Regions from separate parts of the Xenorhabdus doucetiae genome, predicted to be linked through region 2. Evidence: predicted binding sites of a transcription regulator. Region 2 holds the regulator's gene; each other region holds the start of a gene.
The links. The regulator LexA, encoded in region 2, represses DNA repair genes until DNA is damaged. The targets are predictions, from matches to a motif close to TNCTGTATGTACATACAGNA.
Positions count from the first base shown of each region.

Region 1 (5,341 bases), 1.9 Mb from region 2:
AGCCGTATTCCCACCACCAACGACTGCAACCTTTTGTTTGCGATAGAAAAAACCATCACATGTTGCACAGGCAGATACACCACGGCCTTTGAAAGCTTCCTCGGAAGGCAATCCGAGATAACGGGCAGAAGCACCTGTCGCAATGATTAAGGCATCACAGGTGTATTCCTGCTCATCACCCAATAAACGAAAAGGTCTGTTTGAGAAATCAACTTTCTGAATATGGTCAGAAATAATTTCTGTTTGAAACTTTTCAGCGTGTTGGAACATGCGCTCCATCAAACCAGGGCCAGTTAGTCCCTCAGGATCACCGGGCCAGTTTTCAACCTCAGTCGTGGTGGTCAATTGGCCGCCTTTTTCAACCCCCGTAATGAGGACAGGATTTAGATTAGCGCGGGCTGCGTACACAGCAGCGGTATAACCAGCAGGGCCTGAGCCAAGAATGATAAGTTTACTGTGTTTGGCTGTGCTCATGAATACCTCATTTCCATTATCGCATATTGCGGATTTAGGGATTGTAGGAGAAATAATAAGTTAAAAAAAGCGATTATCAGATAAAATATTCATGTTATTAACGATTTTACCGATAGATAGTAACTATGATGTAATCGGATTGTAAGAGGAGATTGTTTAACTTTCTGAATTGAACATCATTTATACATGTCAGCCATCAAACAAGCTATTAAGGCGAATTACTGAAAATTTGTTTGGTAGGTTGTTCTGATTTTTGTTCATTTACTTTGACAATCGGCTGTGCATTTGCGAAAACATCTGTGTAAGAGATAATTATCTACCTCGCTAATCAATTGTTTCTATAAAATAGACTAATTAGTGTGGATGATTTTCTCATAGAATATTAAAAATTGCCGTTAAGCTGTTTTCTGAAACATCGGGTACTTTGGAAACGCGTGTTTTGGGAAATCATGTTCTGAAACGATGTTCTGGTAAATCGTATAATATACCTAATAGATTCAAGTTGCAGTGCGGTGGCAAGGGAAACGAAACCTCAAACGCATAGAAATCCTATGAGTGGCTGATATATGAGTGACTGAGCGATTGAGGTGAATAAGCACGGCTAACATAGCAGCAATTTGGAAAGTAAAAGGGATAATTAATCGAATTCCGGGAGATTGTATTTTAGACAAATTGTATTTTAGGCAAATTGTATTTTAGGAAATGGTAGTAGGCCTCAAACCTTGGTTACAGATTAAGCTTTAACCTTTGAAGACATCTTTTCCAGCTCAACCGCTTGAAAGAGATAGGGAAAATGTTATAGGTGTAGGAATATAAAGAGAGAGCAATAAGATGATAGATAATAAGAAGCGTCCAGGAAAAGATCTTGATCGTATAGATCGTAATATCCTTAACGAGTTGCAAAAAGACGGCCGTATTTCTAACGTGGAGTTATCCAAGAGAGTTGGTTTGTCACCAACACCTTGTCTGGAACGTGTACGTCGCTTAGAGCGTCAGGGTTTTATTTCTGGCTACACAGCTTTGTTGAATCCGCATTATTTGGATGCCTCATTGCTGGTATTTGTTGAAATTACCCTGAACCGCGGTGCCGCAGATGTATTTGAGCAATTCAATACTGCTGTCCAGAAACTGGAAGAAATCCAAGAATGCCATTTAGTTTCGGGTGATTTTGACTATTTGCTGAAAACACGTGTGCCAGATATGTCTGCCTATCGTAAATTGCTCGGTGAAACCTTGTTACGTCTTCCCGGTGTTAACGACACCCGTACTTATGTTGTCATGGAAGAAGTGAAACAGAGTAACCGTTTGGTGATTAAGACTCGTTAAACTTTTGTCTAAAATGTACAGATGCAAAACAGGAAAAACTTAGGTACACTCCTGTGTATGCATACAGTTTCAACGCTGAGTCACCCTCAGCGTTGTTCCGTTTAATCAACAGGAAAACCTGGAGAGCCTTTCTTGAACCAGGAATATACAGAAGACAAACGTGTTAAGTTAAAAAAAATAAGCAGTAGCCGCCGGCTTCTGGAAGCCATTTTGTTGGTTATTGCTATTTGTGCTGTGTACTTGATGGTCGCACTTATCAGTTTCAATCCATCTGATCCCAGTTGGTCACAGACGTCATGGCATGAACCTGTCCACAATTGGGGCGGCAGTGTTGGTGCTTGGTTATCTGACACGCTGTTCTCGGCATTTGGTATTCTTGCCTATGCAGTCCCGCCGTTGATGTTGTTAGGTTGTTGGAATGCTTTCCGTCAGAGAGATAGGCAAGAGTACATTGATTTCTTCACACTGGCATTGCGCATCATTGGTGCTTTGGCACTCGTGCTGACTTCATGCGGCTTGGCTGCACTCAATATTGATGATTTAAATGATTTTGCTGCCGGTGGCGTCATTGGTAATTTATTTAGCAATGCGATTCTGCCTTGGTTTAATATCCTCGGAGCGACATTGGCGCTGCTGGGTATTTGGGCTGTTGGATTTACCCTGTTTACCGGATGGTCATGGCTCACGATTGCAGAAAAAATAGGTGCAGTTATTCTCGATTCACTGAGTTTTGTGGTTAATCGTGGCCGCAATGATGCTGAATATAACGAAGAAGATTCAGAGGATGCATTAGTTTCCGAAAGCCCAGTCAGTGAACAGAAACGCGTGGAGCATGCAGATAAGCATGAAATGGTTAACTCCGCGGTGACGATTGAAACCCCCGACGCTGATGAGGATGATGTATTACTAACAACTCCAACGGTAGTTGAGTTGGCTAACACTGATCCAGTGTTGCAGCCTGCACCGGCTTCTCCGGTTATGGAAGAAAATGGATCATCCGAAACCACCGAACATCCACTTGAGCGTGAACATATACCGCAGTCAGTCATATCGACGACTGCAACCTCCTCGCCAGCATTTGATCAACCTGAATTTGAACAACCGGAATTACAGCATCAGGAAGAGGAAAATAGGGATGATGATGTAACAGATACAATGACTTCTCCTGAAACTCATCATGCCAATGTGAAAAATGCGGCAGCGGGTGTCACTGGCTCTGTTGCTGTGGTGAGGAATCCACAGGTTAAACAAGGCATAGGTCCTGAAATGCCCCGGCCTAATCCTGTCAGGATCCCAACCCGCCGTGAATTATATGGTATCAAAGTGCCTTCTCACCGTTTGGCAGAACACATGCAACGGAAAGAAAAAGAGAGGCAGGATGAGCTGATTGCCGAAGCTAATGAACAGCAAATGGATGTCCAACAGCAAGATATATTGCGTCAGCAATTCCTCGAACAGCAGCGTGAACGCTACGGTGCTGATTTTGAAGCAGAGAATAGAGGAACTCACGGAGAAGGCACGTTGCTACATAAGCAACCAACGATAGCCGAACTTACGAAAAATAGCGTAGTAGATGAACAGCCAGATGACCAGAAAGCGCAGGAAGAAGCGTTACGGATAGCATTTGAACAGCAACAACGTGAACGTTATCAGATAAATCAACCTGCCTCTCCGGAACCCGTTTCAGCACCGGATGAAAAGCCAGCATCTAATCATCTCCCTCAGGCGAGTGATCTTAATCAACCTGATCTTGCTAAATTTGTGTCAACAGAACCACCGATTCAACAAGCTATTCCTGTGCAGCAGCCGCAGCAAGATAGCCTGTTTCACCCATTTTTGATACGCAATGATCAACCCTTGCCAAAACCAACGACGCCGATGCCTTCGCTGGATCTTTTGGCTGCGCCACCGGCAGAAGAAGAGCCGGTTGATATGCTTGCGCTTGAGCAAATTTCTCGTTTAATTGAAGCGCGTTTAAATGATTATCGCGTCAAAGCGGATGTGGTAGGGTTCTCTCCGGGGCCTGTCATCACACGATTTGAATTGGACTTAGCGCCGGGGGTGAAAGCCTCCCGTATTTCTAATTTATCGCGTGACCTCGCTCGCTCGCTTTCAGCGGTAGCCGTCCGTATCGTGGAAGTGATTCCGGGGAAACCGTATGTGGGTTTGGAATTACCCAATAAAAAACGCCAAACCGTTTATCTGCGGGAAGTTCTGGATTGTGAGAAATTCCGTGATAATCCTTCACCACTCACTATCGTGTTAGGGAAGGACATTGCAGGGCAGCCGGTTGTGGCTGATTTGGGTAAAATGCCTCACTTACTGGTAGCCGGGACGACGGGTTCGGGTAAATCGGTCGGGGTCAATGCGATGATCCTCAGTATCCTGTACAAAGCGAAACCCGAAGATGTTCGCTTTATTATGATTGACCCGAAAATGCTGGAATTATCGGTTTATGAGGGCATTCCTCACTTATTGACTGAAGTTGTCACCGATATGAAAGATGCAGCCAACGCATTGCGTTGGTGTGTGAATGAAATGGAACGACGTTATAAACTGATGTCCGCATTGGGTGTGCGTAACCTTGCAGGCTATAACGACAAGATCAAACAAGCAGAAAATATGGGGCGCCCGATCCCTGATCCGTTCTGGAAACCGGGTGACAGCATGGATGCAACGCATCCTATGTTGAAAAAAGAGCCTTATATTGTGGTTATGGTGGATGAATTTGCCGACTTAATGATGACAGTCGGCAAAAAGGTGGAAGAACTCATTGCGCGCTTGGCTCAGAAGGCACGGGCAGCAGGAATCCACTTAGTATTGGCTACCCAGCGGCCTTCGGTTGATATTATCACCGGGTTGATCAAGGCAAATATTCCGACACGTATTGCATTTACGGTATCCAGTAAAATAGATTCCCGTACCATTCTTGACCAAGGCGGCGCAGAATCATTGCTTGGCATGGGAGATATGCTTTATTTGGCACCAAACTCTTCCATTCCTGTCCGTGTTCATGGTGCATTTGTGCGCGATCAAGAAGTTCATGAAGTCGTGAATGACTGGAAAGCCCGTGGCCGCCCTCAATACATAGACAGTATTGTCAAAGGGGGAGAAGATGGTGAAGGCAGCATGGGGTTTGACAGCGATGAAGAGCTGGACCCCCTGTTTGATCAAGCGGTTGAATTTGTAGTCGAAAAACGCCGTGTTTCTATTTCGGGTGTGCAACGTCAATTCCGTATTGGATATAACCGGGCAGCCCGAATTGTCGAACAAATGGAGGCACAACAGATAGTCAGTGCGCCTGGGCATAATGGCAATCGTGAAGTTTTGGCACCTCCGCCGCATGAACATTAATGATGAAGGTATCTCGCACATGAAAAAACTGATGTTGATTGGTTGTCTGATAATGGGTGTGAGCATAGGTTCTGCCTGGGCTGATGCGACGCAGGATCTACAAGGGCGCTTGGGAAAGGTGAATAGCTTTCATGCCAGTTTTACGCAAACAGTGACGAGTAATGATGGTTCGACGATCCAAAAAGGA
Region 1 covers NZ_FO704550.1:1,547,411-1,552,751, forward strand. Annotated here, with positions in the region: gene trxB (thioredoxin-disulfide reductase) at 1-474, opposite strand, end outside; gene lrp (leucine-responsive transcriptional regulator Lrp) at 1,306-1,800, shown strand; gene XDD1_RS07200 (DNA translocase FtsK 4TM domain-containing protein) at 2,044-5,154, shown strand; gene lolA (outer membrane lipoprotein chaperone LolA) at 5,174-5,341, shown strand, end outside.
Region 1: XDD1_RS07200 (DNA translocase FtsK 4TM domain-containing protein) is a predicted target of LexA. The motif match lies at 1,850-1,869, and genes of this name have one in related genera.

Region 2 (5,341 bases):
TTCCAACGATTTAATGCCGCCATTAATTGAAAGCGTCAGTTGTGGGAAATCGTGTTTCAATTGATAGACGCGCGGGTAATCCAAAGGCGGAATTTCGCGGTTTTCTTTTGGGCTTAAACCCGACAACCACGCTTTACGCGCATGAATAATAAAGTTATCGCAATCACTATTTTTCACGACAGTGGCAATAAAATCACACAGAAACTCGTAGCTATCCTGTTGATCAATTCCGATGCGGGTTTTAACGGTAACAGGGATATCCACAACATCTTGCATTGCTTTGACACAATCGGCTACCAGCGCCGCTTCTCCCATCAGGCAAGCCCCAAAACGGCCATTTTGCACACGATCAGAAGGACAACCGACATTCAGATTGATTTCATCGTAACCCCTTTCCTGCGCGATCTTGGCACACTGCGCCAATGCCTGCGGATCACTGCCCCCTAATTGCAGCGCCAACGGATGCTCTTGCTCGTTATAGGCCAGATAATCCCCTTTACCATGAATAATCGCGCCCGTTGTGACCATTTCGGTATAAAGCAGCGCTTCCTTGCTTAATAGGCGATGGAAATAACGGCAGTGACGGTCAGTCCAGTCGAGCATGGGCGCAACGGAGAAGCGGGAAGGTTTGAATTTATGGGCTTTTCCGTTGATTTCAGGCATATTTTTTGATTTTTTATGTTCGTGCATTTGGGGTCTGTTTTTGCTTTTTCAGTACACCAGATAGAAGGTGTTTCAGGATACCAGGGGTTACGTGGAGCGGCGCAGTATACCATAGCCGAATGTTCAGACACAAAATCAATGCCAGTCAGACAATGAGACAATACAGCTTTTCTCTGATAACGACTTTTCTATATCCCAAAAATATATTTAATTGATCTGATAAAATTAAATTTATTTTAAAACATAAAATTAGTGCAATACACGAATCTCAGTATGGCTATCATCATTCAGCATGTCTTCGTTTTGCTGGCTTTCCATCTGATCCCGTAAAATGGAATTAACGGCATCAGCAAAGCCATCTTTCATATATTGCTCCATCGGTATTCCTTTCGGTTCTGGCCAAGGGAGTTGAGCAATCGGCCAATCACAATAGGCCTTATAAAAGCGGAACTCTTTCAGACGTTTTTTCGCCCTATCAAAATCCCGGCTCCAATAGGCATTACCTAACCGATAATTCGTGTAAAACTCATCAAAGCTGCCGAAAATTTCATAAACATAATCGGCGGTTTTAAGTATATTTTTCCACGCCGTTTCTTCACTAATATAACCCGCAGCAAAACAGTTACGGCTCAATACAATCGCTCGCCAGAGATCAAATCCCCAAAGTAACGCCGGCGACCGACCCGCAATGGAACGAGAACATTGCTGGACATATTCGGGAGATTCTTCTATCAAACTGCCAAGCACTTTAAACATTTCTCCATCCGTGAAAACCGCATCAATTGCAAAACGTTCTGAATGCATTCCTGCCCACAATTCATGCAGTATTTTTATATATCCATTTTCATCAAGAATTCCCCAATCCTGATATATTTGTGATTGATGAGGCTCAGGATCAGATAAAGGCAGAAAATGATATTTCTCATTATATTGAGAGACGCGACTTTCAAGCGGATAATGTTCCAATGTTTCTGCCCAAAATCCATCGTAATAAATCCCGACAATATGCAGCCGTAATGCCTGACGCTTTTCTTCCGGTAAGACCGATAATCCGGCCTGCATGTAGTAACGTTTCTGTTCGGCGGCGGGAAGGTTTTTGATGCGAAGAAAAGTATAAACAGAAAGGAATATGCCCAATAAGCTAAAACCAATCAATATCGCTGACAGTCTATAACCCGCTGATGGTATGTTATTAGTATCAATGGTCAATCCGGTGATACCTGTTGATAATGCAATCAACAAAATGGTTGTAATCCAAAGAACGCCTAAGCCAATCGCCTGAATGGGGCTAAGAAAATTTATCTTTCTTTTTTTCAGGATAGCCTCTTTCACTATCCGAAAACTGTTAACCGGAAACGCTCTATTATTAGGATGGTTTTGCAATAACTCTTTCATTTTTAATCCATTAATTAAGTGAATTGTATTTTAAGGATCGTTATATACTGAAATGTCTTACTTCCTAAGTGTAACTATTAAAATAAATGGTCATTGGTTAAACGAAACCTTCATCTATTATCCAATATTTCCAGTTTTATTTTCTCCGTTTTTCAGCCTATTTTATCGTTCTTATCCGCGGATTAATTTTTATAACTGAATCCCTCCAACAACAGGCTCATCTGATAGTGACCAAAATGGGGCTGCGCATTGTGTGGGACTCCACTCTCAGACTCAAAAACATGATAACATTAAAGGTATTGGCATCGTGTCGGTGTGAGAGGTGTAATGAAAACTATCAATCAAAAAAAGTTACTGGCACAGGCTGAAGCAATCTGCCTGTCAAGAGGGGTTCGTTTGACACCTCAACGCCTTGAAATTCTTCGTCTAATCACTCAACAGCCCGGCGCGATAAGCGCTTATGATTTGCTGGATTTGTTGCGTGAAGTCGAACCACAAGCCAAGCCCCCAACGGTTTATCGTGGGTTAGAGTTTTTGCTGGAACAAGGTTTTATTCACAAAATAGAATCCACAAACAGTTATGTGATTTGCCATCATTTCGAACAACCTTGCCATACTTCGGCGATGTTTATCTGTGAATTTTGTGGTTCAGTGACCGAAAAGGAGGCGAAAGATATTGAATCCGCCATTCAACAGTTAGCACAAGGCACCGGGTTTCATTTGCGAAATAGTGTGATAGAAATTCATGGCCTGTGTTTTTCCTGCCATGAGATTGAAGCCTGCACCGAGCACGATACCTGCCAGCATAATCATTCGGTTGAAGAGAATAAAAAGAGATAAGAAAAAACGCTTGAGGCCGGATTAAGCAATGAGGCGGTCATCGCTGATATCATCATCTATTTTTCAAGTTCCCGCTGAACTTAAGTTTAACGGGTACTGAGAAAAATGACCGCCACAGAGTAGGATCAGAACCAGTCTCCGTTACGGATAACGCCTACGGCTAATCCTTCAATCGTGAAATTCTGCTCACTCAAATCAACAACAATAGGTTTAAATTCCGGATTCTCAGCGATCAGTTCAATGGTGTTTCCTGTTTGTTTGAAGCGTTTTACTGTCACTTCATCTTCAATGCGCGCCACAATGACTTGCCCATTATGAACATCCTGTGTCTTGTGCACAGCCAGTAAATCCCCGTCCATAATACCAATGTCTTTCATGGACATCCCACTGACACGCAACAGAAAATCAGCGCTTGGTTTGAATAATTCAGGATCAACCTTATAGTGACTTTCGATGTGTTCCTGAGCCAGTAGTGGTTCCCCGGCAGCAACACGACCGATCAGCGGCAATCCCGCCCCATTATCTTCCTGTTCGAGCAGCAAACGGATACCTCTGGATGCACCAGCGATAATCTCTATCACCCCTTTACGCGCAAGTGCCTTTAAATGCTCTTCCGCTGCGTTAGGTGAACGAAAACCAAGACGTGCAGCAATTTCAGCACGTGTTGGTGGCATACCCGTTTGCGAAATATGGTCACGCACCAAGTCGTAAACTTGCTGCTGCCTGGCAGTTAATGCTTTCATTTCGCCCCCTGTTTGTTTATACAGCCAAACTGGGAGTATATACAGGTAAATTCGAATTGGGAACCTGTTAGCATGTAAAAGCAGCTAAATAACGTATTTTGATGAAAATACACGCTGCTTCAGTGCATAAAATGCGACCAAAAGATCATTCCCCAAGTAAACAGCGCCAGAAGAATAGCAAGCAATACAGCCGCTGATCCCATATCTTTCGCCCGTCCCGATAATTCATGATATTCACTACCGATACGATCCACCACGGCTTCGATGGCACTATTCAGGATTTCGACAATGACGACCAGCATAATAGAGCCAATAAGCAGGAGTCTCTCAAACAAGCCAAAATCGAAGGCAAATGCAATGATAACCGCAAGTATGGCAACAATGGCTTCCTGCCGAAATGCCGCTTCATTTTGCCATGCAGCCTTAATGCCTTTCGCCGAATACTTAGCCGCTTTAATGATGCGGATTAAACCTGTTGCTTGATTTGCCATAAAAATTTTCTTTAATGAACTTGATCATTGTATGGTTATATAACTTTTAGCTCTTATTATTGTCTTATTTCCACAGATCTCAAAATCTGTTTCTGGTATCCTTGCGACGCATTGCTAACAAGAGGCTTAAAGCAGTTATGTCAGGTTGGCGTAAAATATATTATAAGTTGTTGAATTTACCACTAAAATTTTTAGTAAAAAGTAAACTAATCCCTACGGACCCCATTGCGGAGCTGCGTCTTGATACGACCCGGCCTATTTTGTACGTACTGCCGTACCACTCAAAAACAGACTTATTGACCCTGCGTCAACAATGTCTGGCGCAAGATTTGTCTGATCCACTGGAGCCTTTGGAGATCGGTGACACACAGCTTCCCAGTTATGTCTTTATCGATAACGGCCCACGTGTGTTCCGTTGTTATGCGCCAAAGCATGAATCGGTGAAAATTTTTCACTCCTATCTGGATTTGCATCGCAATAATCCCGATCTGAATATCCAGATGGTGCCGGTTTCCGTCATGTTTGGCCGCTCTCCGGGGCGTGAAGGACAAGAAGGAAATACAGCGCCACAATTACGTTTGCTTAATGGCGTACAGAAACTTTTTGCGATCCTATGGCTTGGACGGGATAGTTTTGTGCGTTTTTCCACCCCCGTGTCTTTACGCCATATGGCCGATGAACATGGTACGGATAATATTATCGCCAATAAACTTGCCCGTGTGGCGCGGATGCACTATTCCCGCCAGCGTCTTGCGGCGGTTGGGCCTCGTTTGCCGCTCAGGCAGGATCTGTTCAACAAGTTACTGGCCTCAAAAGCCATAGAAAAAGCGATTGCTGATGAAGCCCGTGGCAAGAAAATCTCGCCCGAAAAGGCAAAACAGAATGCTATCAATATGTTGGAAGAGATTGCGGCTGATTTTTCCTATGAAACAGTCCGCTTGACCGACCGCGTTTTAAGTTGGACGTGGAACCGGCTGTACCAAGGCATTGATGTGCATAATGCCGAACGGGTTCGCCAATTGGCACAGGATGGTCATGAGCTGGTTTATGTTCCCTGCCATCGCAGCCATATGGACTACCTGCTGCTCTCGTATGTGCTCTATCACCAAGGGCTGGTTCCACCGCATATTGCAGCAGGCATTAACCTGAATTTCTGGCCGGCTGGCCCGATATTCCGTCGTCTTGGTGCGTTCTTTATTCGCCGTACCT
Region 2 covers NZ_FO704550.1:3,445,441-3,450,781, forward strand. Annotated here, with positions in the region: gene dusA (tRNA dihydrouridine(20/20a) synthase DusA) at 1-663, opposite strand, end outside; gene XDD1_RS15020 (DUF1266 domain-containing protein) at 913-2,058, opposite strand; gene zur (zinc uptake transcriptional repressor Zur) at 2,386-2,898, shown strand; gene lexA (transcriptional repressor LexA) at 3,024-3,641, opposite strand; gene XDD1_RS15035 (diacylglycerol kinase) at 3,761-4,132, opposite strand; gene plsB (glycerol-3-phosphate 1-O-acyltransferase PlsB) at 4,270-5,341, shown strand, end outside.

Region 3 (5,341 bases), 1.7 Mb from region 2:
TATCACTCGGTTACGTGAAGATGCGGTGATCGGTTTTATATTCTCTACTTTTTTTGCCGTCGGATTATTGATCGTTTCTTTAAACCCTACATCTGTGAATGTACAAACAATTATTTTGGGCAATATCTTGGGAATTTCTGATGAAGATGTTTTACAAGTTGAAATCATTATCGCCGTTTCTTTTATTATCTTAATGGTACTTTGGAAAGATTTGTTGGTTGTTTTCTTTGATGAAACTCATGCACGTTCTATTGGATTATCACCGTTACGGTTGAAAATCATTTTCTTCACTTTATTAAGTGCCTGTACTGTTGCTGCATTACAGACAGTAGGCGCTATTTTAGTTATCGCAATGGTCGTCACACCGGGTGCAACGGCTTATTTATTAACCGATAGGTTTAAGCACTTGTTAGTTATTTCTGTTGCCATCGGTTCACTCACAAGTGGTATCGGCGCCTATCTGAGTTATTTTCTCAATGGTGCAACTGGCGGTGTCATTGTTACCATGCAAACAGTCATTTTCTTACTTGCGTTTTTCTTTGCCCCCAAACATGGCATGTTAGCCTCCCGCAGACGAGCCAGAAAGGAATCTCTGGCGTTGATTCAGGAGCAACTCTCATGAACACATTTATTGAATTAATGACTGAACCTTTTATGCATGAATTTATGCGCCGAGCTATCTTTGCTGCCATGATGGTGGGAGCTGTTTGCGCAGTTCTCTCCTGTTACTTGGTTTTAAAAGGCTGGTCGCTGATGGGAGATGCCATTTCCCATGCGGTTTTACCGGGTATCGTGCTTGCTTTTGTAGCAGGGATACCCCTTGCAATAGGAGCGTTCCTTTCCGGTATATTTTGTGCATTTGCCACTGGGTATCTAAAAGAGCATAGCAGAATCAAAGAAGATACTGTTATGGGGATTGTTTTCTCAGGGATGTTTGCATTTGGGTTAGTGCTGTTTACTCGTATTGATACGGATCAACACCTGACACACATTTTATTCGGCAGCATACTCGGCATTACTCAACATGAATTGCTGCAAACACTGTGCATCGCAGGGATTACACTGGCTATTGTGTTGTTAAAAAGAAAAGATTTCATGCTCTATTGCTTTGATCCCAATCAGGCACGAGTAGTTGGTCTTCCCGTAAGACTTCTCCATTACGGATTATTATCGCTGTTGGCGCTAACCATTGTCGCATCCTTGCAAGCCGTCGGCATCATCCTCGTCATTGCGATGTTAATCTCACCTGGCATTATTGCTTTTATACTGTGCCGAAGTTTTGATCGCATGCTCATTGTGGCCATGGTTGCTTCTATATCATCCAGCGTGCTTGGAACGATCATCAGCTTCCATATTGATGGTGAAACCGGCCCCTGTATCGTCATTATTCAAGCCATTTTCTTTACTATTGCACTTATTTATGACCAAATAAAATTAGCTTGCAAGAAAGCCAACAAAGGATCGTTTGAAAAAATACTCTCCCAAACGACATCAATTCCAGAAAAATTAAACTAAAAAGAATAAAGTGCCATATCAAATTTGAGATATGGCCTTATTAATTTCCATTAAAATCCCTTTTAGCCTGTTCAAATGTTACATCTGTCTGTAATATAAGCACAGAAACTGTCAACTTAATGAGGTGAACCATGTGGCAAGCAGTGAACCGTCTATTAAGTGAGCATTTTGGTGACGCTGAAATTCGCGATAAAACGGAATTGACAGGGGGAGATATTCACCATGCCTGGTACATTAAATATGGTGAACAAGCTGTTTTTATCAAATCCAACATGAAAGAAATGCTGCCAATCTTTAAGGCAGAAGCAGAACAACTGGATTTACTGGCTCGCAGCAAAACAATCCGTGTTCCTGACGTTTATGGTGTCGGTCATGACCGCAACTCTAGTTTCCTGTTGCTGGAACATTTACCTATAAAACCCTTTAACCCACATAGTGCGTATCTTTTCGGTCAACACCTTGCAAGGCTACATCAATGGAGTGAACAACCTAAATTTGGTTTTGATTTTGATAACATGCTCGCAACCACCATACAGCCTAACGGGTGGCAAAAACGCTGGAATCACTTTTACGCCGAAAAACGCATTGGATGGCAATTGCAACTTGCCGCTGATAAAGGCATGGTATTTGGGGATATTAGCCAAATTGTCGAAATGATCGGTGATAAATTACATAACCATCACCCTCAACCTTCTCTCCTGCACGGCGATCTATGGCCAATGAACTGTGCATCATTGAACGATAATTGTGCAGTCACTTTTGATCCTGCCTGCTATTGGGGAGACCGTGAATGTGATCTGGCAATGTTGCCTCTTTACCCAGATCTTCCTTTACAAATATTTGATGGTTATCAGAGTGTCTGGCCATTGCCTAAAGATTTCCTTGAGCGCCAACCTATTTACCAACTCTATTATTTATTAAATAGATGTAATCTTTTCGGAGGCGATCATTTTATCTTAGTACAAAAGATAATTGATAATCTTTTATCCGAACAGGCATAAAAAACTTTGTTAATGTGGTAGTTAGAATTCATTACATTAAAAATATGAATTTATTTTAACCAAAGCACTGTATGGTGCGTCCTTGCATAGTCATTAACTATTATTTAATTACATTACCACTCCCCAAAATTTAAATAAGAAATAAGCAATTGCACCGATAATGATAGGTGATATGTAAAGGATAAAAATCTGGCTGAATAAAGAATGACGGGGGAATTTAATTTTAGCTTCTAATTGTTCTTTGGTTATTCCACTTTCCTTCGCAAGTTCAAGGAGCATTTGATCTTCAATGCGCTCTTTGATGAATTTAAATTGACGATACATTCTCAAACCGGACGCACTCATTGCCAAACCAACAAACATCAGAATATAAATAACAAGAAAACTGATATTTTCCCCTGTGATCCCAGTAAGACGAGCTGGATTTGGTGAATGCTTCCAGAAAAAATCCAAAAATGGTGTATTAAATTTAATCATTTCTGTCATCATCCTGAGAAAATCATTTAATACCGCGTTAATACCATCACCTTTAACACCATTACCTTCAACACCATGTTGCCATGCGATCAGATTAACCACTGAGGCAAAAGTTGATAATAAAGACGGTACAAAAATAATCCAGCCCAAGATCCGTTTAGCAATAGCTACATATCCAGCTTGTTGATACGTCATGACATTCTCCATTGGCATAAATCATTTTATTTTTACTCAATGATAGTTCATAAGGAACCAACTTTAATCCTATTAGGAGAATAATTATCTTGTCTTTCCCATAAAAGTATTTCAGCTTTGTTAGCATCCATAACGAGATTTAATTTACTGAAATTGTTACAATTAAATCTCATTAATCACTGTTATTATCGTGGAGAGACTTGGGATGTCATTTCGTTTATCTATAGAAGCCGCCATTTTCCAATCCCTGTTGCACTATACATGACATGGCAGCGCAAACATTAATCGCCATATTAGTTAATAACAAATTTTTCCTACTTACCCTCTATCATCCTTGTGCAAAACCCTCTATACTGCCTAACTGTATGTATAAACAGCAATTAACATAAATAATTAGTATAAATCGTTATGACAGCAGAAGGACATCTTCTTTTTTCCGTTGCTAGCCTTGTATTGGCTCACCAACTAGAAATCACACCTGAAATAGCACAGGGAGATTGGTTACATATGCTTCCCGGTGTACTTCTGGCTTCATTGTTACCGGATATCGACCATCCAAGCTCAACGTTGGGCAGATTATTCCGCTTTATATCTATTCCAATAGCACGGTTATGTGGACATCGTGGCTTTACGCACAGTTTATTAGCGCTGCTCGTGGGGGTTACTCTATTCCAGACTGAAATACCTTCTGATTGGCCTATTCCAACTGATTTTGTTCATGCAATGATTATCGGTTATATCAGCCATCTTATTGCTGATATGCTGACGCCTGCCGGTATTCCACTCTTATGGCCACTGAGAATACGTTTTTGTTTCCCTATCCTTAGAGGTAAGGAGCGTAAAAAAGGCGAACGTTTCATTGCCGTATTGGTTATGGTGATCGCTATAATCCTTCCACAACATATCAACTTTTCATTTACTCACTATTTCGACAAATTACAATTTAACAAATTATCGTTTGATAAATTACCTATTGATAAGCTACAGAATTTCTACAAATAGCTGATCAATTCACATGCAGTCAATACCGTAACCCCATTTTAAAATGGGGTTATTAGTTAAAACCAAATAGAAAATCAACAGAAACACATTAGGATATATAACTAATCAAACTAGTTAGTGAAAAATGATTATATAAAATTCCATTTAATTATAAGTAAGCAACTTCTTATACTGATAATATTCTCCCTTAAACATTTCATGGTATGTATTCGATAGATTTCAAATTGAAATACAACTTACAAATCAGAGGATTAAGAGAAAATAGAATACACTTTTCTCATCATCCAGAACGATTACATATCATGCAAAAAAATATATATCACATATAAGTTTTGGAGACTAGGGATGAATTTACCACTCATCATCAACGTGCTCGTTTTTGTAGCACTGCTTGTTTTATTAGCAAAAACAAGTTCAAATCAATGGAGCTTGTCCAAAAAAGTGCTTGTAGCTCTAGTCGTAGGTGTCGTTTTTGGGCTGGCATTAAATATCATTTATGGAACAGATAACCCTACCGTGAAAGAATCCATTAAGTGGTTCAATATTGTCGGTAATGGTTATGTACAATTACTACAAATGGTTATCATGCCATTGGTTTTCGCTTCCATCCTAAGCGCCGTTGCACGCTTACATAAAGCCTCTTCCTTAGGGAAAATCAGCTTTCTTACCATTGGTACATTATTGTTCACTACCGCAATTTCCGCTTTAATCGGCATATTAATTGCCAATTTATTTGGGCTAAGTGCAACTGGACTCATTCAAGGCACTCAAGAAACAGCTCGTTTATTAGCAATCGAAAGCAATTATATTGGCAAAGTTGCAGACATGAGCGTGCCTCAAATCATTCTTTCTTTTATCCCCAAAAATCCCTTTGCTGATCTGACAGGAGCGCGGCCTACTTCCATTATTAGTGTTGTCATTTTTGCGACGTTCTTAGGCATTGCCGCATTACAAATGCTAAAAGATGATCATGAACGCGGTAATCGGGCTCTCGTTGCCATTGATACAATGCAGGCATGGGCAATGAAACTGGTTAGGTTGGTTATGCGCCTCACACCCTATGGCGTAATGGCGCTAATGACCAAAGTTGTTGCCAGTTCCAATATCCATGATATTACTCAATTAGGTAATTTTGTTGTTGCTTCTTACAT
Region 3 covers NZ_FO704550.1:1,739,431-1,744,771, reverse strand. Annotated here, with positions in the region: gene XDD1_RS08100 (metal ABC transporter permease) at 1-622, shown strand, start outside; gene XDD1_RS08095 (metal ABC transporter permease) at 619-1,515, shown strand; gene XDD1_RS08090 (fructosamine kinase family protein) at 1,647-2,516, shown strand; gene XDD1_RS08085 (YniB family protein) at 2,625-3,188, opposite strand; gene XDD1_RS08080 (metal-dependent hydrolase) at 3,597-4,190, shown strand; gene XDD1_RS08075 (L-cystine transporter) at 4,536-5,341, shown strand, end outside.
Region 3: XDD1_RS08080 (metal-dependent hydrolase) is a predicted target of LexA. The motif match lies at 3,548-3,567, and genes of this name have one in related genera.